2 regions of the Pseudomonas sp. LFM046 genome follow, and region 1 is predicted to be linked to the other one. Evidence: predicted binding sites of a transcription regulator. Region 1 holds the regulator's gene; the other holds the start of a gene.
What was found. The regulator sigma-54, encoded in region 1, starts transcription at its own class of promoters, with help from an activator protein. The targets are predictions, from matches to a motif close to ANTGGCATNNANNTTGCTNT.
Positions count from the first base shown of each region.

Region 2: the regulator sigma-54 is predicted to act here: its motif matches at 2,085-2,104, upstream of TQ98_RS10155 (circularly permuted type 2 ATP-grasp protein).

Region 1 is NZ_JYKO02000001.1:860,711-864,118, forward strand. It holds gene rapZ (RNase adapter RapZ) at 1-16, opposite strand, end outside; gene ptsN (PTS IIA-like nitrogen regulatory protein PtsN) at 26-490, opposite strand; gene raiA (ribosome-associated translation inhibitor RaiA) at 504-812, opposite strand; gene TQ98_RS04080 (RNA polymerase factor sigma-54) at 895-2,391, opposite strand; gene lptB (LPS export ABC transporter ATP-binding protein) at 2,539-3,264, opposite strand; gene lptA (lipopolysaccharide transport periplasmic protein LptA) at 3,264-3,408, opposite strand, start outside.
Region 2 is NZ_JYKO02000001.1:2,191,713-2,195,120, forward strand. It holds gene ydcS (putative ABC transporter substrate-binding protein YdcS) at 1-934, opposite strand, end outside; gene TQ98_RS10150 (peroxiredoxin) at 1,145-1,696, opposite strand; gene TQ98_RS10155 (circularly permuted type 2 ATP-grasp protein) at 2,138-3,408, shown strand, end outside.

The DNA of each region.
Region 1 (3,408 bases):
CGATGATCAGGCGCATGGCGAAACCCTAGCGTCCGCTCTGCACGTCCACGACCACCTGGTACAGGCTGGTGCTGTCGGGAGCATGGCGGAGCCGCTCGCGTACATCGCTGCGGTCGAGCATGCTGGCGATCTGACGGAGCAGTTCAAGGTGCTCATCGGTGGCGGCTTCCGGGACCAGCAGAACGAACAGCAGGTCCACGGGGGCGCCATCGATGGCGTCGAAATCGACTGGAGCATCCAGGCGAAGCACTGCGCTGATGGGCGACGTGCAGCCTGTGAGGCGACAGTGGGGAATGGCGATGCCATTACCGAAGCCGGTGGAGCCGAGCTTCTCCCGGGAAACCAGGCTTTCGAAAATGTCCTGGTTGTCGAGGTCGGGAAGGTCACGGGCAACCAGCTTGGCGATCTGTTCCAGAACGCGTTTCTTGCTGCCGCCCGGCACGTTCACGAGGGAACGGCCGGGGGTCAGGATTTGCTCAAGTCGAATCATATAGAGGGGAGGTTCAGCGGGCAGTGGCACCCTGCTGGCGGTTTAGCTGCTTTTCCTTGTGCTTGATCAGTTGGCGATCGAGCTTGTCGGTGAGCAGGTCGATGGCAGCGTACATGTCCTCATGCTCCGCGTTGGCAACGACTTCGCCGCCGGCGACGTGCAAAGTGGCTTCGATTTGCTGTTTGAGTTTCTCGACCTGCATGATCACCTGCACATTAGTGATTCGGTCGAAATGGCGCTCCAGACGGTCGAACTTCTCGACAACGTAGTTGCGCAGGGCGTCGGTCACATCCAGTTGATGTCCACTGATGTTGACTTGCATACCGCTTTCTCCTTATTGCCCGTGTATAAGAGACAGGCTAACGGGCCTGCCACCGGAACACTTTGGCGTGGGTCTATCCGCGTCACATCAGTCGCTTTCGTTCGCTGGAAGGTGCTATCCCAAGGGATTCGCGGTACTTGGCTACTGTGCGACGGGCCACTTGAATGCCCTGTGCCTCCAGTAAACCAGCGATCTTGCTGTCGCTCAACGGCTTTTTCGGATTTTCCGCCGCGACCAGTTTTTTGATGATGGCGCGGATCGCGGTTGACGAGCATTCGCCGCCTTCCGAGGTGCTGACGTGGCTGGAGAAGAAGTACTTCAGCTCGTAGATGCCGCGGGGAGTGTGCATGTATTTCTGGGTGGTCACACGCGAGATGGTGGACTCGTGCATGCCCACGGCCTCGGCGATGTCGTGCAGGACGAGGGGCTTCATCGCCTCTTCGCCATACTCAAGAAAGCCGCGCTGGTGCTCGACGATCTGGGTGGCGACCTTCATCAGGGTTTCGTTGCGGCTCTGCAGGCTCTTGATGAACCAGCGTGCTTCCTGGAGCTGGTTGCGCATGAAAGTGTTGTCGGCGCTGGAGTCCGCGCGACGGACGAAACCTGCATAGTGCGGATTGACCCGCAGGCGCGGTACGGCTTCCTGGTTCAGTTCCACCAGCCAGCGCTCGTTGTGCTTGCGGACGATGACGTCCGGCACCACGTACTCGGGCTCGCTGGCTTCGATCTGGGAACCGGGACGTGGATTCAGGCCCTGGATCAGTTCGATGATCTGGCGCAGGTCATCTTCCTTGACCTTCATGCGGCGCATCAGCTGGCTGTAATCGCGGCTGCCGAGCAGGTCCAGATAGTCGCCTGCCAGGCGCTGGGCTTCGCTGAGCCAGGGGGTGCCCGGGGGCAGCTGGCGCAGTTGCAGAACCAGGCACTCGCGCAGGTCGCGGGCGCCGACGCCAGCGGGCTCGAACTGCTGGATGCGATGCAGTACCACCTCGACCTCATCCAGCTCGATGCCGAGCTCAGGGTCGAAGGAGTCGGCGATCTCGGTCAAAGGCTCTTCGAGATAGCCGTCGTTGTTGATGCAGTCGATCAGGGTGACGGCGATCAGGCGATCGGTGTCGGACATCGGGGCCAGGTTGAGCTGCCAAAGCAGGTGGCTCTGCAGGCTCTCGCCAACCGAGGTACGCGAGGTGAAATCCCACTCGTCGTCATCGTTGCTCGGCAGGCTGCTGGCGCTGGTCTGGTAAACATCTTCCCACGCGGTGTCGACGGGGAGTTCGCTGGGAATGCGGTCATGCCATTCGCCATCATCCATGGCTTCGGCATTGGTCTCGACGCTGGACTCCTGGAAGGCCACTTCCTGGCTGCCGGGATTGGGCAGTTGGTCGCCTTCTGCCATGGGGTCTGCGTTGTCGAAATCGTCGCCGTCCTCCTGCCGCTCGAGCATGGGATTGGATTCCAGCGCTTCCTGGATCTCCTGCTGGAGGTCCAGGGTAGAGAGTTGGAGCAGGCGGATGGCCTGTTGCAGCTGCGGTGTCATCGTCAGCTGCTGGCCCATCTTTAGGACTAGCGATGGTTTCATGGCAGAGGGCTTAGCACCTTATTCGCCGGCGCTCGCGCGCCATCCACTACAGGGCGCCGAGGCGCCACCAGGAAGCAAATTATATGCCTGACCTTGAAGGTTTTTCCTAGCTCTCGCAATCCCTCGTGGAGGAGAAATTGCGGAGGGTTACAGGCGAAACTCGTGGCCCAGGTAGACTTCCTTCACCAACTGGTTGGCCAGGATGGCTTCCGCGTCGCCTTCGGCGATCAACTGGCCGTCACTGACAATGTAGGCTGTCTCGCAGATATCCAGGGTCTCACGGACGTTGTGGTCGGTGATCAATACGCCGATCCCCTTGGCCTTGAGGTGGTGGATGATCTGTTTGATATCGCCTACGGAAATCGGGTCCACACCGGCGAAGGGCTCGTCCAGCAGGATGAATTTGGGGGCGGTGGCCAGTGCACGGGCAATTTCCACCCGACGGCGCTCGCCGCCCGACAGGCTCATGCCGAGGCTGTCGCGGATGTGGCTGATGTGGAATTCCTGCAGGAGGCTTTCCAGCTCCTTGCGGCGCTCGGCGCGATCGAGGTCCTTGCGGGTCTCGAGGATCGCCATGATGTTGTCCGCGACGCTGAGCTTGCGGAAGATCGAGGCTTCCTGCGGCAGGTAGCCGATGCCGGCTCGAGCGCGGCCATGCATGGGCTGGTGGGTGACGTCATTGGAGTCGATCAGGACGCGGCCCTGATCGGCTTTGACCAGGCCGACGATCATGTAGAAGCAGGTGGTCTTGCCGGCGCCGTTGGGGCCGAGAAGGCCGACGATCTGGCCGCTGTCGATGGACAGGCTGACGTCGCGAACCACCTGACGGCTCTTGTAGCTCTTGGCCAGGTGCTGGGCTTTGAGAGTCGCCATTACTGTGCTTTCTGCTCTTTCTTCTTCGGCTGGATGACCATGTCGATCCGCGGGCGCGGGGTGCTGACATTGGCGCCAGTGGCGCGACCTGCGTTTACGATCTGGCGCTGGGTGTCGTAGACGATCTTCTCGCCTTCGAAGGTA
Region 2 (3,408 bases), 1.3 Mb from region 1:
TGGGTTGCAGGGACCAGTCCATCCACTTGTAGGCGCAGTTCGGGTGCTTGGCGTCCACGTGCATCATGGTGGTGTCGGCCCAGCCCGTGACCCCTTCTTTCGGGAACACGGTTTCCACCGGTTGCTTCTCGGCCTTCAGGGTGTTGGCCATGTAGCCCCAGGTACTGGAGGCGGCCACGCCTTCGTTCTTGAAGTCACTCATCTGCACGGTCGCGTCGTGCCAGTAGCGGTGCACCAGCGCGTGCTGCTTGCGCAGCAGGTCGAGGGCAGCGTTGTACTGCGCCTCGGTCAGCAGGTAGGGGTCCTGGATGCCCAGTTCCGGCTTGGCAGTCTTCAGGTAGAGCGCGGCGTCGGCGATGTAGATCGGACCGTCGTAGGCCTGCACGCGACCCTTGTTGGTCTTGCCGTCAGCCAGGTTCTGGGGCTCGAAGACCACGGCCCAGCTGTCTGGCGCCTGCTTGAACAGCTTGGTGTTGTACATCAGCAGGTTCGGGCCCCACTGATAAGGCGTGCCGTAGTGCACGTCCTTGACCGTGTGCCAGGGCGCCTCCTGAAGGCGCTCGTCGAGGGTCTTCCAGTTGGGGATCAGGGCGATGTTGATGGGCTGCACGCGCTTGCCGAATATCAGGCGCAGCGATGCGTCGCCGGAGGCGGTGACCAGGTCGTAGCCGCCCTTGGCCATGAGGCTGACCATCTCGTCGGAGGTGGCGGCGGTCTTCACGTTCACCTTGCAGCCAGTCTCTTTCTCGAACGGGGTGACCCAGTCGTAGTTCTTGTCCGACTCGCCGCGCTCGATGTAGCCGGGCCAGGCGATGATGTCGAGCTGTCCTTCACCCTTGCCGACCTGTTTCAGCGGTTCGGCGGCCTGGGCGGAGGCGATGAGGCAGGCGCAACTGACGGCGAACGAAAGGAAAGCGGGTTTGAGCGAAGGCATTATCGACTCCTGTTGTACATGACGTGCGGAGCCTGTTCGGCGGAACTGCATGCCGCTGGCGGTGCGCTGAACGCGAGCCGAAAAATACGCCCGCAGGTCGCATTGAGCAGCGTAGTTCGGGGCTTTGGGGCTGACAAGGAAGGGGGTTGGTGGCGGTTTGCTAGTGGGTTTTTCAGGGGGTCGTCCGGCCTGATTCCGGTGCTCGCGCGCTCAGAAATGAATGGTCGCCTCGCCCTTGTGCCAGTTGCAGGGACAGAGCTCATCGGTCAGCAGCGCGTCCAGCAGGCGCAGGGTTTCCTGCGGGTTGCGGCCCACGGACAGGTCGTTCACGGAGACGTGTCGAATGACGTTGTCCGGGTCGATGATGAAGGTCGCGCGCAGGGCCACACCTTCGCGCCGGTCGAGGATTCCCAGGGCGTTGGCCAGTTCGCGTTTGATGTCCGCCAGCCAGGGGAAGCTCTGGCCCTTGAGGTCCTTATGGTCACGGCGCCAGGCCAGGTGGGCGAACTCGCTGTCGGTGGAGGCGCCGATCAGTTGGGTGTCGCGGTCGTTGAGCTGCTCCAGCAGATCGCCGAAGGCCTTGATCTCGGTGGGGCAGACGAAGGTGAAGTCCTTGGGCCAGAAGAACAGCACTTTCCATTTGCCGGGGAAGCTGTCCTGGTTGAGCCGCTTGAACGCGTGATCCGGATTGGCGGAGTGTTCCGAGTCGTGGTCCACCGCCAGCAGATCGAATGCAGGCAGCTTGTCTCCGATGGTGAGCATGGTGGAATTCCTCCGGGGGCAGGGTGGAGGCGGTGGATCAGGGCAAGTATGGAAGGCCCCCGGGCCGTTTGAAATACGCCCCGGCTATGCGGTTCATAGTAGCTGCTTATGACCATAGGTCGGCAAGCTATAGCCCAGTTCCAAATCGCAACATATGCATAGAACAATCGGACCCTAGAGGCCCCTCGGCGCCGGACTAGACTGTCTGTTCCAGGGATGGCGGTGCCCTTGGGGTCAGCCCGGGGAACACCTCGCCGTCGTACTTCGTTCAAACCTGCATCGCCGCCAAATAGGGCGGGGCTGGCTGTTGCCCGCCATGGGGCGCACCAGTCTGGGGCGCGGCGACTGCGCGTCTGCTGCAAGTTGTTGAAATGCAAACGGTTGTAGCGATGGCACGGGGCTTGCGACTGCGCAATTGCCCGTGGCGACAAGGAGTTAGGCATGTCCCGCACTTTCTATGACGAGATGTATGACGCGAGTGGCGAATGCCGTCCGCATTACCGGGAATTCGCACGCTGGCTGGCGGACACGCCCCAGGAGCTGCTGGCGCAGCGGCGCCGTGAGGCGGACCTGCTGTTCCACCGTGCCGGAATCACCTTCACCCTCTATGGCGATGAGCAGGGCACCGAGCGCCTGATCCCCTTCGACACCATTCCCCGCGCCATTCCCATGAGCGAATGGCGGGTGGTGGAGAAGGGCTGCATCCAGCGCGTCAAGGCGCTGAACCTGTTCCTCGCCGACCTCTACCACGATCAGCGAATCATCAAGGCCGGAATCATTCCCGCCGAGCAGGTGCTGGCCAACGAGGGCTACCAGATCGCCATGCAGGGTCTCGACCTGCACCGCGATATCTATGCCCACATCGCCGGGGTGGACCTGGTGCGCGATGGCGACGGCACCTACTACGTGCTGGAGGACAACCTGCGTACGCCCAGCGGCGTCAGCTACATGCTGGAAGACCGCAAGATGATGATGCGGCTGTTCCCCGAGCTGTTCGCCGCCCAGCGCGTCGCCCCCATCGACCACTACCCGAACCTGCTGCTGGACACCCTGAAAAGCTCCAGCCCGCTGGACAACCCCAGTGTGGTGGTGCTGACGCCGGGCCGCTTCAACAGCGCCTATTTCGAGCACGCCTTCCTGGCCCGGGAGATGGGCGTGGAGTTGGTGGAAGGGGCGGACCTGTTCGTACGCGACGACCGGGTGTTCATGCGCACCACCGCCGGCCCGCAACCGGTGGATGTGATCTACCGCCGGCTGGATGACGCCTTCCTCGACCCATTGGCCTTCAATCCCGAATCCATGCTCGGCGTGCCGGGCCTGCTGGCGGCCTACCGCTCCGGCAACCTGGTGCTGGCCAATGCCATCGGCACCGGGGTGGCGGACGACAAGTCCATCTATCCCTACGTGGGCGAAATGATCCGCTTCTACCTGGACGAGGAACCCATCCTGAAGAACGTGCCCACCTGGCAGTGCCGCAAACCCGAAGACCTGTCCCATGTGCTGGCGCACCTGCCCGAGCTGGTGGTCAAGGAAACCCAGGGCTCCGGCGGCTACGGCATGCTGGTGGGCCCGGCGGCCAGCCGCAAGGAAATCGAGACCTTCCGCGAACGCCTCAAGGCCCGTCCCGAGGCCTATATCGCCCAGCCCACGCTGTGCCTGTCCACCTGCCCGACCTTTGTCGAGCAGGGCATCGCGCCGCGCCATATCGACCT